3 regions of the Lysinibacillus sp. fls2-241-R2A-57 genome follow, and region 3 is predicted to be linked to each of the others. Evidence: riboswitches for the same ligand, from Rfam matches in the RefSeq annotation. Region 3 holds a riboswitch; each other region holds the start of a gene.

Region 1 (6,102 bases), on a different contig from region 3:
TTTGCTGAAACTGAATATTGGCTGGCGTTAATTAAAATTACCGTTATTGTGGTGTTCATCATAGCAGGACTAATATTATTACTTGTAAATTTTGGTGATCATACGGCTGTTGGTTTTTCTAATTTAACGGAGCATGGTGGTTTCTTCCCGAATGGATCGATGGGGTTAATTGCTGCAATGCTTGTAGTTATTTATTCTTACGGTGGTACTGAAATTATTGGTATTACATTAGCTGAAACGAAAAATCCTGAAAAAGTAGTGCCAAAAGCTGTTCGCAGTACATTAGTACGTATTGTGACTTTCTATATACTGCCTTTCTTTATTATCGTTAGCTTGATTCCTTGGAATGAAGTGAATGGGGTGCCGGAAAGTCCGTTTGTGATGGTGTTTAAAATGATGGGGATTCCTGGTGCTGACCATATTATGAATGCTGTTGTTTTACTTGCCATTATTTCATCAATGAACTCAGGACTTTATGGTTCATCACGCATTTTGTATACACAAGCTGTGGACGGGCGTGTTCCTAAAATCTTTGCACGTTTATCAAAAAGAAAAGTTCCAGTATATGCTATACTGATGTGTACTTTAGCTTTATATATGGGCGTAATCATTTCTTTATTTGTGGGAAGCAAAGCCTTTGATTACCTAATGGGTTCACTTGGATACACCGTGTTATTTATTTGGTTAATTATTGCGATTGCGCATTTGAAATCGCGTAAAAAACAGCAGGAAAAAACAAGTGCCTATGCAGTAAAATGGTTCCCTTATACAACTTGGATAGCGATTATTGCGTTAAGTGCAATCCTGATTGGTATTATTTTTACAACATCTATTATCGTTACAGGTATTACATTAGCTATTTATCTCTTTATTACGTTAACTTATGTGTATAAAGGTCGTTTTCAAGAAAATTAGTTAAATAGCGAATTAACATAATACCTTTTTTGACCTAGTTTTTCATTAATTATGCATACTAGGCAGATTGTTCGCTCTAGCGAATTTATCCATGCTATACTACAAGCATAGTAAGTTTAAGGAGGATTTCAAATGGCAATTGTACATGCAACAGATGCAACTTTCCAAGATGATATTAAAGAAGGGTTAGTACTAGTAGACTTCTGGGCTGCTTGGTGCGGACCTTGTAAAATGATTGGGCCAGTTCTTGAGGAAATGGACGCTGCAGGTAGTGCGGCTAAAATCGTAAAAGTAGATGTAGATAACAACCAAGGTACTGCAGCAGAGTACCAAATTATGTCTATCCCATCATTGCTATTATTCAAAGATGGTGAATTAGTAGACAAAACTGTTGGTTTCCAACCTAAAGAAGCGTTAGAAGCATTTATCGCAAAACATGCTTAATTTATAAGAAAAGAAAAGTCGAGCCATCTATAGATGTGCTCGGCTTTTTTTCGTTATATAATAAAGAGAAAAAGCGAACGCTAGTTTTAACAAGAGGGAGGGCTGGTAGGCGATGAATGATTTAATTAAACGAAAGCTTGAAATTTTACCAGATCAGCCTGGCTGCTATTTGATGAAGGATCGGCAAGGAACAATTATTTATGTTGGGAAAGCAAAAGTGCTGAAAAATCGAGTGCGCTCGTATTTTACTGGTACGCATGAAGGGAAAACACAGAGACTTGTAAGCGAAATAGAAGATTTTGAGTACATTGTGACATCCTCTAATATAGAAGCTTTAATATTAGAGCTTAATCTTATTAAACTACACGATCCGAAATATAATATTATGCTGACGGATGATAAAACGTATCCGTATCTTAAAATTACAAATGAAAAACATCCACGACTTATTACGACGCGAAAAGTGAAAAAAGATAAGGCGAAATATTTTGGTCCATATCCGAATGCATATGCAGCTAGTGAAACGAAAAAGCTGCTTGATCGTTTATATCCGCTTCGAAAATGTGTGCAACTACCTTCCAAGGTTTGTTTGTATTATCACATGGGACAATGCCTAGCACCTTGCGTAAAAGATATTGATGCTCAAATTTACCATGAAATGATTGAGGATATGACGAAATTTTTGAATGGTGGTGTTGAGGCGGTCAAAAAGGAGCTCGAGGGAAAGATGCTTGCAGCTGCAGAAAATTTAGAGTTTGAGCGTGCAAAAGAGTTTCGCGATCAAATTGCTCATATTGACACTGTCATGCAAAAGCAAAAAATCGTATCAAGTGATACTACGAACCGCGATGTATTTGGCTATGCAGTCGAGAAGGGCTGGATGTGTGTGCAAGTTTTCTTTGTTCGTCAAGGAAAGCTCATTGAACGAGATGTTTCGATTTTCCCAATTTATCAAGAGGCAGAAGAGGAATTTTTAACGTTCGTTGGCCGATTTTACGAGAAGTTAGAGCACATTAAGCCTAAGGAGATTTTTATCCCACAATCTATTGATGCGGATATTCTAACGGAATTACTTGATGTTCGGGTGTTGACACCAAAACGTGGGCAAAAAAAAGAACTTGTCGAATTAGCGATTAAAAATGCTGAAATTGCTGTAGCAGCAAAGTTCCAGCTTATTGAACGTCAGGAAGAACGAACGATAGGAGCGTGTGAGGCACTAGGTGAAGCTATGGGTATTTCTACACCTTTACGGATAGAAGCTTTCGATAATAGTCATATGCATGGAACAGATGCTGTATCTGCAATGGTTGTATTTATCGATGGGAAGCCATCAAAGAAGGAGTATCGAAAATACAAAACACGCACAGCTGCCAAGCACGATGATTATGGGGCAATGCAAGAAGTAATACGTCGTCGGTATACACGAGTATTAAAGGAAGGTCTACCTTTGCCAGATTTAGTACTAATCGATGGTGGGAAGGGGCAGATGGAAGTTGCGCGCGAAGTATTAGAAGATGAACTCGGCCTAGTCATTCCAATTGCTGGATTAGCAAAAGATGACAAGCATAATACGTCACAGCTTTTATTTGGTGACCCACCTGAAGTAATTGAGTTAAAGCGCACAAGTGATGGATTTTATTTACTGCAACGAATTCAAGACGAAGTACACCGCTTCGCCATTACCTTCTTACGACAACAGCACGAGAAGCATGCCATTCAATCTGTTCTCGATCATATAGAGGGCATTGGTCCAAAGCGAAAACAGCAATTACTTAAGCATTTTGGCTCTGTCAAAAAAATTCGTGAGGCAAGTGAGTTGGCGTTACAGGAAGCCGGTATGCCTGCTAATCTAGCTAGCAATATTTACGCCTATTTTCATTCTGCAGAAAACACCCACCTCTGAAGGAATGAATTGCGCGGGCACAATTCAAAATCCGGACGCAATTACGCCAAGGCGAGTTGATTTTCAATAAGAGACATTGTCAAAGGATTAGACGTATGCTAAGGTTGTATATAACATTGCTCCTTAATATAGCAATGTTATGTACGGAGCCTTAGTTTTTTGTAGTTTCTATTTATCCATAAACTATAAGGTTCAATTAAATACATTCACTATTTAGTGATGATAGAGGTGCAAGGTTCAAGAGTAGTACATTCGAGGACGAACAAGTCCAGTGAAAATGTACAAAAGGGGAGCTTGCCGAAGTGGAGCATCGTTGTTTCCGATGCTGTGCTGGTTTTACATTTAAGAGATGTAAGACTGTCGATTCTAATCGTTTCGGAGAGCTATCACACATGCGCAAGTTACTTTTATTGTACATGTTATAGGCAGCTTTCACGTTATGTGAGAGCTGCCTTTTTAGCTTTCTGAAGATAACAAGTTATTCCGATAAAGGGATGATGTCAAAAGATTTTTCTGTATGATTGTGGGCCATAAACCATGCTCAACGGAGTAGCCCCCGAGAGCAAAGATACATGCGGAGAGCGTTCTCCGTGAGTGGAATGTACAGTCAAGTACATATTTGGGTGAGGAGCCGCAAAAGTAAGCTACTTTATAATCAGCGAAATGATTAAAAACGAAGGAGAATGGTAAAGATGGCGAGAATTGTGATGAAATTTGGTAGTGCTGCATTAGCATCGACAGAGCACATTCAAAATGTTGCGAAAAGGGCGCTAGCTGAAAGAGAAAGAGGGTATGATGTTGTCGTTGTAACAGCGGCGATGGCGAATATGACGAAAGAATTAGCAAAGATGGCTCGTGATCTATCAGATAATGCGTCTAAGCGTGAACTAGATGTATTACTTTCGACAAGCTCACAACTATCAAGTGCGTTAGTGGCAATTGCTTTGCAGGAAGAAGGATACAGTGCAGTGTCATTAACAGGATGGCAAGCGGGTATTCAAACGGATGATATGCATGGTAATGCACGTATAGATTATCTTGATGTAAGTCGTATTGAGGAACACTTTGCACAAGGACAAATTGTTGTAATTACTGGGGTACAAGGCATCAATTATTCACAGAATATTACGACGCTTGGTAAAGGTGGAGCGGAAACGACGGCTGTAGCTATTGCGGCAGCGTTGGAGGCAGAGCGCGTAGATATTTACACAAATGTGGATGGTGTCTATACAGCTGATCCAAGTCATGTAGCTAGAGCACAAAAGCTAAAAGAAATTTCCTATGACGAGATGCTAGAGCTATCAAATTTAGGATCACGAATTTTACATCCGCGAGCTGTAGAGTTAGCAAAGAAGTTTCAAATGCCAGTTATTATTCGGTCGAGTGTAATCGATACAGTAGGAACTTTATTGAAGGAGGAAGTTGAGATGGAGAAAAATTTAATTGTACGTGGTGTTGCCTATGAGTCAGATGTTATTCGTTTAACAGTTGGTTATGATGCTTATTCTGATGCTTCGTTAGCAGATATGTTCACAATACTTGCAGAAAATCGCATAAACGTCGATATAATCGTGCAAGCAATAATAGATGGATTAAAGCCGACTGTATCATTTACCATTTCAAAAGAGGAGTTTGCAGAAGCATTACGGGTCTTAGAAGATAGTAAACTATCACTAGGATTTAGTTTTGCTGATTTCGAAATCGGCTTAGCGAAAGTTTCTATTATTGGATCAGGTATGGCATCTAATCCAGGCGTTGCTGCCCGTATGTTTGATCGTTTACGTCGTGAAAGTATCCCGGTAAAAATGGTAAGTACATCTGAAATAAAAGTGTCTGTTGTTGTACCTCAAGACGAAATGATTCGTGCAGCAAATGCATTACACGATGAATTCAATTTAGAACATGCGCTTTACATATAATAATGAATAGGATGTGTCGGTAAAAGGTACATCCTATTTTTTCTTTATATAAATTTAATATTTTATATATTACTATTGTTGTATAATAAAGTGTAATTACATGTTTTACCAAGGAAAAGGTGGGAATTTGTATGGCATTATTAGGTTTATTTCAAAAGCCAATTAATGAAGGCGTTGAGAAACACAACGATTTTGAAATACAAATATTAAAAAAACGAATTCTACAATTGGAACTTGAGCAGGAAAGCGTTGATGTGAAAAATGCGATTTTAGATTTTGTACTAGCGCATATGGAGTTAATTAATTTTCAAACGATTTTAAAGGTTCAAAGTGTCTCAGCAAGTGTAGGAGATATTTCAGCAATGACTGAAGAAATGTCGTCAAATACAGAAGAGATGCTGGCTGTTGAGCAAAATGTTAATGCAAATATTCAAGAAATAAAACAGCATTCGTTACTACTTGTAGACGAAATGGAATCATCCATTACGAAAGGTGAAATGGTTCAGGAGCTGTTAGCTAAAGGAGCTCATTCAACAAAACAGCTGAATAATGAAATGAGTAAAATGAATGATATTAGTAAAAGTGTAACCGGGATTGCCGATCAAACACAACTACTAGCCTTAAATGCCTCAATTGAAGCTGCACGTGCTGGTGAACATGGGAAGGGCTTTAATGTTGTCGCGTTGGAGGTAGGAAAGTTAGCTAATAGCTCGAAAGATTCATTGCAAGAAATGACGAAGATTCGATCAGTCATCGATAGGCAATTACATAACACATTAGAAAATATTGAACAAGTTGAACATTACTTTACTGATTTTTTAAGTATCATGAAAGGCAATATTACTAATCTGACAGTAACAAGTAAAAATTTTGAAGAAGTTGCACACGGAATTCATCAAATGACAGCTGCATCAGAGGAAA
Region 2 (6,102 bases), on a different contig from region 3:
ATTGAAGCGGTAATAAACTAGTTTCATACAAGTCACCTGTGATAGTAATAACTAGTTCTTCCTTTGGCCAAATAAAAATATATTGTCCCCCAAAGCCTAATGCAAAGAAATATTGATTATCTACCGAAAAAGCTTTAGTTTCATCCTGTTTATTTACCCACCAATGCATCCCGTAATAGCCGATATTGTCATAAGTCATTAAATTAGGCTTTATCGAATGGTTAATCCAATCCTCTGAAACTATCCTTTTTTCGTTATATATACCCTTTTTTAAAACTAAAAGGCCTACTTTCATCATATCTTCTGCTTTTAATAAAAGACCATCTGCCCCTTTACTAATTTTCTTCTTATCCTCATACCATTGATATTTGAGAATACCTAATGGTTGAAATAAATAACGATTGGCAAATTCTTTTGTTTTCATATTCGTCACTTGCTGCAATATAGCAGATAGTATATGGGAGCAACCCGAGTTATAATTCATATGCGAACCAACTGGATGCACCATCGGACGATCTATTATAAATTTTACTATATCAGAATGAAATACCATAGGAGCAAAACTATTCCATTCACCAAATTCCGGGAAATCTAACCCCTCCGTCATTGTTAAAAGGTGATATATTGTCATATCCATTTTACGTTTATCACCTTGCCGTTCGAATAGTTCAGGAAAAAAAGAATGGACAGGTATATGAACAGATTCTATATATTTTTGATCTATTGCAATGCCAAATAAGATGGAAAGAATACTCTTTGTGCAAGAATTAATTTTATGAAGTTTCTGTTGTTGTTTCTTGTTTTTATAGTATTGAAATATCGTTTTGCCATGACTATTAATCAAGAAAGTATTAATCTTTTCTTTTTTTAATCTGTTTTGTAAAAATGGATAGTCTATCATCTTTCCCCCTCTTATTATTAGTCTTCTCCTATTGGGTTTTTACGTGCAATTTTGCTGCCCGTTTATACTGAATAAATTATTTAAAATTTGCCTCCTTACCAAAAATTGCGGATGCCTTTTGTTAAAATATATGCTCTGTATATTAGTTGATCTTCGTTCCGACTGGGCGACTCTTTGGGGATTAGCGTCACAGATGAGACCATGGAGCGAGCAGGTAGAGGAACGAAGGCTAAAAACATCACATCCTGTGATAACGCCTTCGTGACCTACATCGTGTAGGCCCAAGCGGCTCATCGGACGCCCCTAGGAAGCTTTGCTCTGTGCGAAAGCGAAGTGCTAACGTAGCGGCGGCAATTGTTTTATCTGCGCGAAAGCGTAGCGGCAACAACAACAACAACAACAACAACAAATGTTTTCTGTCGCGAAAGCGAAGCGACAGCAACAAAGCGCCCAGTCGGAACGGAAATCAACCACACGCTATGATGATTAGTCTATAATTTACCATATGACATGTTTTCGTTTTATAGATATTTTGCAAAATAGTAAAAAAAGCTGTTCCATAAACCATCATTCAATGGATTATAGAACAGCTTTAATATTAGTCTTCCACCTTTAAATCACATTCTTCAAGTGGGAGCATTTTTGTTTTATGCTTGATTTTATAGCCAAGCCATAACAGTAAGAACAGTGGAATACCAATGTATGAAACAACGACTCCGTACCAATCAATTTTATCACCCATAAAGGCCGTGTAGTTTTGACCGATAACAACAATCATACAAACTGTAAAGGCAAATAGCGGACCGAATGGAAATAGCTTCGCTTTATATGGCAGCAATTTCGGATCCAAGCCTTGTACCTCGAACGCTCGACGGAAACGATAATGGCTAAATGCAATTCCTAGCCAAGCAATGAAGCCAGACATCCCAGAGGCATTTAGAAGCCACATATAGACTACACCATCACCAAAGAATGAAGCTAAAAATGCTAAGGAACCTACAGCTAATGTCGCCAATAATGCGTAAATCGGAATACCTCGACGGCTTAGTTTAGCGAAAAATTTTGGTGCATGTCCATCTACTGCTAATTGCCAAAGCATACGAGAAGATGCATAGAGCCCTGAATTCCCTGCTGACAGCATAGCCGTTAAAATGACGGCATTCATCAATGAAGCAGCAAACGCAATTCCTAAACGGTCGAATACTAGTGTAAATGGTGATACAGCGATATCTTCAGACAACAAACGTTCGTCTGTAAATGGAATTAACATCCCAATTGCAGCAATTGCTAAAATATAAAATAACAGAATTCGCCAAAAAACTGACTTAACAGCTTTCGGAATATTTTTACCAGGATCATCCGTTTCTCCTGCTGTTATTCCAAGTAGCTCTGTCCCCTGGAACGAGAATCCCGCTGCTAAGAAAATACCAAATGTAGCAAAGAAGCCACCGTGGAATGGTCCATCACTAATAAAGAAATTCGTAAAGCCTACAGGAGCTTGCCCACCTATAATACCAAAAATCATTAAGAAACTGGTGATAATAAAAACGATTACAGTTACAACCTTAATCATTGCAAACCAATATTCACTTTCACCGTAGCTTTTTACCGATAATAGATTGAACATTAAAACTACAGCGATAAATAAAGCAGTCCAAAGTGCTGATGAGCTATCTGGGAACCAATATTTCATAATTAACGATACAGCTGAAATTTCTGCCGCAATGGTAATCGCCCAGTTGTACCAGTAGTTCCAGCCAAGTGCAAAGCCTAATGCCGGATCTACAAATTTTGTAGCATACGTACTAAATGAGCCCGATGATGGCATATAAGCTGCCATTTCGCCTAAGCTCGTCATTAAAAAGTACACCATAACACCGATTAATGCATAGGCGAGCAGTGCACCGCCAGGGCCTGCTTGTGCAATGGCACCACCACTAGCTAAAAACAATCCTGTACCGATTGTACCGCCTAATGAAATCATAGTAATATGACGGCTTTTTAATTCTTTTTTCAACTTCGGCGCTTTATGGCCGAGCTGATTCACTTTTATTTCACTCACGATATAGCTTCCTTCCTTCTTTAAGAGGCAAAAAAAATGCCATCACATGAACGTAGTGATGGCTAAGTTAATCCTCAGTTCTTTCAAAAACGATAGCTCAACACGTTGTTCCAAACGTGACAGTTCTGTTCCTTTCGGAGACAGCCCCAGCATGAGGTTTTCAAGTCCCCTCACACTTCGGCGATATTTCCTTTCAACTAATTTCTCTAATGCTTGTCATTTCCATTAGTATACTCTTAAATAACGCGACCTCTACCTCAATGCAAACTTGAGGCATATAATTATTAAATTTATGATGTGTACTAGTTTAACATACGACCTTTGACATTTCAATAACCTGATTAATGTTCTGTATTTTACGAATTTTCAACCATTTTAAATAATTTGATAAAGTGGTATAGTAGTTCAATTATAATCGTTCTTACAGGGGGGATCAATTTGACTACTGATGAACATTCCAATACTTATCCTAGCAAGAAAATTAGCTGGAGAGGAACAACCTTATTACTAGTTATCGGCGTAATTTGTATTGCCTCTACATTACGGATGCCGCTAACTGTTGTTGGGCCTATTATTTCCTTTATCCGTGAAGATCTCGGCATATCCAATGTACTAGCGGGTTTTCTAACAACTATCCCATTACTAGCATTCGCCATCATATCACCATTTGCTCCAAATGTCGCACGTAAATTCGGGCTAGAATTAACATTATTTTTATCAACTATTCTTTTAGCATTAGGGATTGTACTACGATCCCTTGGCACAACTGCTTTACTCGTGTCTGGAACTGTACTAATTGGTATAGCTATTTCATTCGGTAACGTACTTATTCCAGGATTACTTAAATTGAAGTTTCCCTATCACGTAGGTTTACTTATGGCATTTTTCACAATGTCGATGAATTTGACAGCTGGGCTAGGTGCTGGCATCAGCTATCCTATTGCCATTTCACCACTTGGCTGGCAAGGTGCACTAGCTATCGCGCTTGTTCTTGTGGTGTTAACCATTTTAATTTGGATTCCACAGTTGAAATTTAATAAGCCTGAACTGCCTTTTAAGACTATGAAAGAACGTACACCTTTATGGAAATCACCTGTTACTTGGGCTGTAACAGGCGCTATGGGATTACAATCATTATTATTCTATACAACTGCTGCTTGGATTCCTGAAATATACATTGCGCAAGGATTAGCCGCTGATCGTGCAGGCTGGATGTTTTCCATCATGCAATTTTCACAAGTCCCAATGGCTTTAGCTGTGCCTATTATTGCAAGTAAAATGACGTCTCAACGGCCCCTTGTAATAATGTTTACGTCATTTTACATAGTTGGCTTTATTGGAGTAGTAATGGAATGGACAAGCCTCGCAGTACTGTGGATGGTGCTACTAGGCTTAGCAGGGGGTGCTTCATTCGCATTAGCGATGATGTTCTTTACACTACGTACCCGTACAGCCTTTGAAGCAGCTGATTTATCAGGCTTTGCACAATCCTTAGGATACTTATTTGCCGCAACCGGTCCAATCCTATTTGGATATTTGCACGATTTATTCGGCGGCTGGAACATCGCTGGCTGGCTCTTTGTTGTCGTAGCATTGATACTGTTCTTATGTTCTTTTAGGGCTTCTAAAAATGAATATGTGAATTAAAAAAAGCAGCTCATATGCTGCCTTTTTTCGATTAATAAGGTGGTTTCTGATAAAAATAGTTCGGTGTATTGTAAGCATTAACAAAAGGCTTATGGTAAATATGAGTTGTAGCTGGCGAAAGAGGTGGAATCAACCACGCCCAATTGCCTGTAACCTCACGATCTGCTGCTGCTTCCGCTTCCTCAAACAATTTAAATTGCTGAGCTGCAGTATGATGATCTACAATGCTCACACCATCTTCTTTAAATGAATGCAATACCGCAATATTGAGCTCAACTAGTGCCCGATCACGCCATAGAGAAGCCTGTTTTGTTGTATCGAGGTTAAAAATTTCTGCTATAGCAGGCAACATATTATAACGCTCATGATCTGCTAAATTACGTGCCCCGATTTCTGTGCCCATATACCAGCCATTAAATGGAGCTGCCTGAAAATCAATACCCGCCATTTGGAAGCGCATGCTCGAAATAATTGGCACTGCATACCATTTTAACCCTAGCTTCTCGACTTGAGGAGCTTCAGGGTGACGAATCGGAACCTCGAGTACATATTCATCAGGGATTGCAAACACTTGCGGCTCTCTTCCATCTACCTGTACAACAAGCGGAAGCACATCAAATGCTGTTTTTCCGCCTTGCCAGCCAAGTGATTCACATATTTTTGTGAACTCTACGGAATGTTGATCACCAATGATCCCAGATTCCGTTTCATAGCCCGCATAACGGATTAGCTGGTGATTCCATATACGCACTCGCCCTGGTGCAAAAACGGTGATTGTTGGACGAATTTTCCCGTCATTTGTTGCATATTGAATATGCTCAAGTAAAGCATTGAACACAGCCTCTTCCGTTAGCGTATCTCTGGCATCTCTAACATGCAATGATTGCCAAAACAAACGGCCAATACACTTATTACTATTGCGCCATGCCACTCGTGCACCAAAGGTTAACTCCTCCGTCGTCGGTATATATTCTCCTGCTATTTTAATTTGCTGTAATTTATTTTCTAGCCATGTTTTAGACTCATTTTGTTCTACTCGATAAAGTTCTAAAAACTGCTGTATCTCATGTAAATTCATGTCGAACTCCTCCATCTACCCTCATATTAGAGGAACGGAACTATAATCACCACGAAAATATTTGCTGGAAAACATACATATTGCATATATGAAATACTTTGTTCAAATTTATACGTCACTATCATGTAATTTCATTAGATAGCAAAAACTTTATTTTAAAGACTTTATTAGAAGTCGTTTTCTCTAGAATCAGCCCTGATATTAATTATTAGTCATTGATTTATTTTATATTTATTTCGAGTGACCATCCCCAGTTAGTTAGGAGTATTCCTGTTAGAAAGATTTTTATGGCTTGAAAAAAAGATTTGTTTATCTACCCTACGCGAAGCGAATGTTTTCTGTGCGAAAGCGTAGTGCAACGTAGCGACAGCAACATTGTTTTTTCTGCGCGAAAGCGTAGCTCAGCGGCATTGT
Region 3 (6,102 bases):
CAGATTACATTATCAAAAACACGAGAAACACTGACAGACTTAAATGATACGATTCAAATTGATTTAAAGGATGCGCTTTCTAATGATATCGACCATCTTCAAATGGAAATCGAATTTGCGAATCGTTCCAATAATAGACGAAGAGAACAATTGGAATGGAGAGGCGATGATAAGTGACAGCAAATGATCACGCATTTCAACTTAATACAATACAAGGTCTTTCTCCCCTAGTGCAATCTTATTTAGAAACTACAAATACCGAGGCGATGGCGACGTATGAAACGCTATCGCCTCTTGCACAAAGTCGTGCACTTCTATATGCTAGTCAACTTGACCTGACAAACTTCGAATCAGTACTGTCTTTAGGGCAAGATTCACAGCGTGCTCTTTCGCAATTTGCTGATCGAATGCTTGCACAAGTAAAACAGAAAGACGTCTCAAAAGTTGGCCAAATGTTAGATTCATTAATGCAAACATTAGACCGTGTTGACCCTAACGCGTTAGAGCCAAAAAAACAGTCTTTTTTTAAAAAAATGTTTGGTAAAACAGAACGACCTATTAAGCAAACATTAACGGAGTTTGAACGTATTAGTATCCAAGTAGAACGAATTGGTGTTCAACTTGAACGTTCACAGCTTCAAATGATTAAAGATGTAGAAATGCTTGAAGAACTTTATTCACATAATAGAGGATTCTTTGAGGAGTTAGCGACTGCTATTGCAGCAGGGCAAATGAAGAAGCAGCAAGCAATCGAAGTCGAGCTTCCTGCAAAGGTAACTAGTGTACAGGCAACGAATCAACCACTTGATGTCCAACAGCTGAATGACTTTGCCGCTCAAATCGAACGACTAGATCAACGTATTTATGACTTACAAGTTTCACAGCAGGTTGCCTTACAAACTGCGCCACAAATACGTATGATTCAGCAGTCCAATCAAACGCTAGCAGAGAAAATTGAATTTTCAATTGTGACACTTATCCCACTTTGGAAAAATCAATTAGCCATGATGTTATCCATGAACATGGACCATCAATATGCACAGCTAGAGGAGCGATTATCTCGCACGAATGATCGGTTTGCAAGCCCCTCTTTTGAACAGCAAGTATCGAAATTCAAAGAAACACAGCATGAGCTTCAAACGGCTATCAAAGATGTCTTTGCCTTACATACAGCTACAGAACAGGAAAAACAGCATTTACAAGATGTAGCTGATTTAAAGGGTTATACAAGAGACTGATTCTGTTTTTTCAATGAACAAGGGTGGTTCAGAAATCATCTGAACCACCCTTGTATTTTCATTCAAAATAATCTTTATAGTAGCCACCAATTTTACCAGTGTTATCAATAATAAAAACGAATTCTTCTGTTTCATTTTTTACATCATATTGTTTCCCTACTGTTAATACGTTTGATACTAAATATTTTGATGCATTTGTATGCTTACAAGTGACAGCGCGTAGTGTTGGTGCATCTTTCCATTTTAAATGTAACATAATCTCTCTACCTCTCTTTACTAGCATGAAGCTAATGTCTACTGCTTATTTTATAATATTTTAGATGTTTTGTGGAGAAAAAAACCATAGAAGATCATATTTTCTCCGTAAAAGTCTATTTTCTTATCTATTTCTATACTTAAATTTTAACTTCGAGGTGTTATTATGAGCTTTGGTGGTGTACCACAATGGTTTTTCATCCTTGCTGTAGCATTTGCAATTTGCTTTGTTATATATGCAGAGTGGAATTCTAGAAAATAAGTGAATCCATCTATGTGGACTCACTTTTTTAGTTGTGCTGAATTTATTTTAAAGTACGTTTTAAAAACTCTTTTGTTCGTTCATGCTGTGGGTTTATTAAAACCTGTGATGGTGGTCCCTCCTCTACGATAACACCTTTATCCATAAATACAACGCGATCCGCTACCTCTTTGGCAAACTCCATTTCATGTGTAACAATTAACATCGTATTTCCGGCATCCGCTAGCTGTCGCATTACCTTCAACACTTCGCCAACCATTTCTGGGTCAAGGGCTGACGTCGGTTCATCAAACAGCATTACATCTGGATTCATTGATAATGCTCGCGCAATCGCTACACGCTGTTTTTGACCGCCAGATAGCTGCCGTGGCTTCGCATTGACATATTGGTCCATGCCTACAATTTGCAAATATTTCAAAGCAACTTCTTCGGCTTCTGCCTTTGAACGCTTTAAAACTTTCATTTGGCCTACAGTGCAATTTTTTAGCACATTATGATTGTTGAATAAGTTGAATTGCTGGAATACCATACCTAAATGTGTACGATATTCTTGAATATTATGCTTTTCGTCTAAAATATTTTCACCTTTGTAAATAATTTGACCACCACTTGGCGTTTCCAGTAAATTAATGCAGCGTAGTAGTGTTGATTTACCAGATCCTGAAGAACCGATAAGGCAGACAACCTCGCCCTTTTCTACTTGAAAATTTACATCCTTTAACACTTGGTTACGCCCAAATGATTTACTTAAATGCTCTATTTTAATAACCGTCATTTGTCCGTCCCCCTATATGGCTTCTTTCTGTTCTTTTTGATAGGCATCTGGTCCATCCAATCGTTTTTCTACATATAGTAAAATTCTTGATGCGGTAAATGTCATGATGAAATAAAGGACACAAGCTACAAAGAATGATTCAAAATAGCGGAAATTATTACCTGCAATCGATTTTGTTTGGAAGAATAATTCAGTAACCCCGATAACGTTTAAAACTGCTGTATCTTTAATATTCATAATTAATTGATTACCTGTTGCAGGCAATACATTTCGCGCAACTTGTGGTAGTACAACATGCAGCATAATTTGGAAATGATTCATCCCAATTGCCGAAGCGGCCTCGTATTGTCCTTTATCAATTGACACAATACCACCACGCACAATTTCCGCCATATAAGCACCTGTGTTTAGTGACACGACCAAAATACCTGCTGTAATAAAATGCATATCAATGCCAAATGCTATATCTAATCCGTAAAATACAACCATTGCTTGTACAATCATTGGTGTACCACGGAAGAATTCGACATAGCATGTTAGTAAAAAATTAAAGAGCTTTAAACTATAGAATTTTACACCCTTTTTACGAACCTTGATGGTATGCATAATTCCAATGAAAAATCCGATAAGTGCACCAATAATTGTACTACTAATTGAAATAAGTAATGTATAATACGCACCTCGTAAAAACATTTGCCAGTTGTTCTCAACAATAGAAATAATCCATTCAAGACTCATGATGTTCCTCCTAACAACGTCGTGTTGCTTGCTCGTTCCAGTATTCTATTGGAGCATTTGTTTCTTTTAGTTTATGAAACTTTTAGCTATGACATTATCATTATTTTAAGAGATTCTTATGATAATGCACGGACTGTCAGGCAGCCCGTGCATTTATATTATTGTGCTGCTGGTTGTTTTTGAATTGCTTCTTCCATAATTTTTTGGCGATCATCTTCAGAAATACCTTTTAGGATTTCATTGATTTTTTCCATATTTGCATCATCTTTACGTAAACCAACTGCAATAGATGTGTTTGAAATATCTGTTTTGAATCCTTTTTCAAACTTTACATATGTGAATTTATCGTTCGCTGCAGCAGCGGAAATCCCTTCTGGACGCTCAGCTACATAGCCGTCAATTTTTCCAGCCTCTAATGCTACACGCATTGCTGGGAAACTATCCATCGCTGTTTCTTTTTGTACATCTTTAATCTGATCAATCACATTATAGTTAGATGTATTTAATTGAGATGTGATTTTAGCTCCTGAAAAATCTTGGATTGATTTTGCCTTTTCATACTTGCTACCTTTTTTAATGACCATAACAAAATCAGAAGTATAGTAGTTTTCAGTGAAATCAATTGTTTGCTTACGCTCATCAGTAGGTGACATTCCAGCAACGATTGCATCAATTTTATTTGATTGCAGTGCTGGTACTAAACCATCCCACTCCATTTTCACAATTACTAATTCTTTTCCTAAGCCTTCAGCGATTTTTTTCGCCATTTGCACATCATAGCCGCCTGCATATTCAGCATTATCGGCAATTTTTACTGCGCCATTTGCATCATCTTGCTGCGTCCAGTTAAATGGAGCATAGCCCGCTTCCATCCCAACACGGAATTCACCACCTCCACCTTTATCGGCACCAGCATCACCTGTTGCCTCATTCTTTTTGTCTTTAGCGCCACAAGCGGCCAACACAATTACAGTCATTACAGATAGCATTAATAACAACCATTTCCTTTTCATGTAAAACTCCCCTTTTCTGTTAAAAAATAAGACAACTATACAAAAAAAGACCTAAGCATTGAACTTAGGTTTACCTTTAATTGATAGTTGCCCAAATCCTCACTATAATTTCCATGTTACGAGATAGCACAACCTAGTAAACCTGGAAAGAAATTTACTAGGACAGTCCTGCACTTATTCACTGCAGACCCAGCATAAAAGTACGAGCTCCTTTTATACTTCGGCGATAGTTCCTTCTCCATTGCGTCTTCGCTTGCTTTTACTCAACAATGAACTAATAAATACCGCGCCTCTACCTCACTATAGAACAAATGTGAGGTTTGTTTATTTAATTGATATATAGATACTACAATAAAAGTAAGTTAATCGTCAAGATAATTTTATTATTATTCTGACTGTTTACAATATTAGGTTTTTAACCTTATTAAATCCATTACATTCGCACAATTGCCAAGGTGACAATCGTTTTTTTCAGTTGCGTTGATTAACCATTATTATACATTCTAATTAATTAGAAGAGGTTAATTTCCGCTACGGACTACTAGCTTTCCTGTGGGAGTTGAGTAGCCCTAAGCTACAATCAGTTAAAATAGTAAAATAGTAATGCATAAGCAAAATAGCAACAAAAAAATCCTTTTATCGCTCAATAATAAACCTATTCTCCTAATCAACACGCCTGTTTTATTTATTTTATTTATTAGTAAATCCGCAAATATTTAATACTCAACTAGTATTTTGTAATCCAAAAGATACTATTAATCAGTAATGATAATATCCTTTGCACTATAATTTTTTTTTACTGAAGCATATCGTAAAGGTTTGGGGAACCTATCCGTCGCTTCGTTTGCTTTATCCGTCGCTCTGGCTCTTCTTTCCGTCGCTTTGATTCCTATTCGTCACTCTGGCATTTCTATCCGTCGTTTTGATTGTTTTATCCGTCGCTGCGGCTCTTCTTTCCGTCGCTTCAGTTTCTATCCGTCGCTCCAGCTTTTCTTTCCGTCGCTTCGATTGCTTTATCCGTCACTCCAGCTCTTCTATCCGTCGCTCTTGCTTTTCTATCCGTCACTTTGTTTTCTTTCCGTCGTTCTGGCTCTTCTTTCCGTCGTTTCGGTTCCTATCCGTCGCTTCGATTACTTTATCCGTCACTCTGGTTCTTCTTTCCGTCGCTTCGATTGCTTTATCCGTCGCTCTGGCTCTTCTTTCCGTCGTTCTGAATGCTCTATCCGTCGCATCCTTAAATATTTTCATAAAAAGCAAAAAACCCTGCGAAACAATGTTCGCAGGGTTTTAATAAACTCAGGAATTAAGAATTTAATAATAAATCTTCTGGGTTTTCTAGAAGTTCTTTTACAGTTTTAAGGAAGCCTACAGAATCTTTACCATCGATAATACGGTGGTCATAAGAAAGTGCTAAGTACATCATTGGGCGAATTTCTACTTCACCATTCACTTCAACTGGACGTTTTTTGATCGTGTGCATACCTAGGATACCAGCTTGTGTACCATTCATGATAGGTGTAGACATTAATGAACCGAATACCCCACCGTTTGTAATTGTGAATGAGCCACCTTGAAGATCTGCTAAACCTAATTTTTTATCGCGTGCTTTTTTAGCTAGGTCTGCAATTGAATCTTCAATTTCAGCAAAGTTTTTGCGGTCAGCGTCACGTACAACTGGTACTACTAAACCTTCTTCTGTTGATACAGCTACACCGATATCGAAGAAGTTGTTTAAGTGAATTTCATCACCAGCGATTTGTGCGTTCACATATGGGTATTTTTTAAGTGCTGCAACTACAGCTTTAGTGAAGAATGACATGA

What was found. Region 3 has a riboswitch for lysine ahead of QRN68_RS10785 (transporter substrate-binding domain-containing protein). Riboswitches for the same ligand answer to the same signal wherever they lie in the genome.
Region 1: another riboswitch for lysine. It lies ahead of QRN68_RS06855 (aspartate kinase); the one in region 3 lies ahead of QRN68_RS10785 (transporter substrate-binding domain-containing protein).
Region 2: another riboswitch for lysine. It lies ahead of QRN68_RS05020 (amino acid permease); the one in region 3 lies ahead of QRN68_RS10785 (transporter substrate-binding domain-containing protein).

The regions. Positions count from the first base shown of each region.
Region 1 covers NZ_JARVRU010000032.1:92,530-98,631, reverse strand. Annotated here, with positions in the region: gene QRN68_RS06870 (amino acid permease) at 1-915, shown strand, start outside; gene trxA (thioredoxin) at 1,048-1,359, shown strand; gene uvrC (excinuclease ABC subunit UvrC) at 1,472-3,262, shown strand; lysine riboswitch at 3,478-3,656, shown strand; gene QRN68_RS06855 (aspartate kinase) at 3,955-5,181, shown strand; gene QRN68_RS06850 (methyl-accepting chemotaxis protein) at 5,313-6,102, shown strand, end outside.
Region 2 covers NZ_JARVRU010000026.1:4,353-10,454, reverse strand. Annotated here, with positions in the region: gene QRN68_RS05030 (serine hydrolase domain-containing protein) at 1-901, opposite strand, end outside; gene QRN68_RS05025 (hypothetical protein) at 1,256-1,384, shown strand; gene QRN68_RS05020 (amino acid permease) at 1,500-2,963, opposite strand; lysine riboswitch at 3,049-3,226, opposite strand; gene QRN68_RS05015 (CynX/NimT family MFS transporter) at 3,378-4,610, shown strand; gene QRN68_RS05010 (nitric oxide synthase oxygenase) at 4,642-5,688, opposite strand; gene QRN68_RS05005 (hypothetical protein) at 6,064-6,102, shown strand, end outside.
Region 3 covers NZ_JARVRU010000050.1:7,524-13,625, forward strand. Annotated here, with positions in the region: gene QRN68_RS10760 (5-bromo-4-chloroindolyl phosphate hydrolysis family protein) at 1-177, shown strand, start outside; gene QRN68_RS10765 (toxic anion resistance protein) at 174-1,238, shown strand; gene QRN68_RS10770 (DUF6501 family protein) at 1,297-1,494, opposite strand; gene QRN68_RS10775 (amino acid ABC transporter ATP-binding protein) at 1,799-2,530, opposite strand; gene QRN68_RS10780 (amino acid ABC transporter permease) at 2,543-3,268, opposite strand; gene QRN68_RS10785 (transporter substrate-binding domain-containing protein) at 3,427-4,281, opposite strand; lysine riboswitch at 4,398-4,584, opposite strand; gene QRN68_RS10790 (hypothetical protein) at 5,101-5,640, shown strand; gene odhB (2-oxoglutarate dehydrogenase complex dihydrolipoyllysine-residue succinyltransferase) at 5,585-6,102, opposite strand, start outside.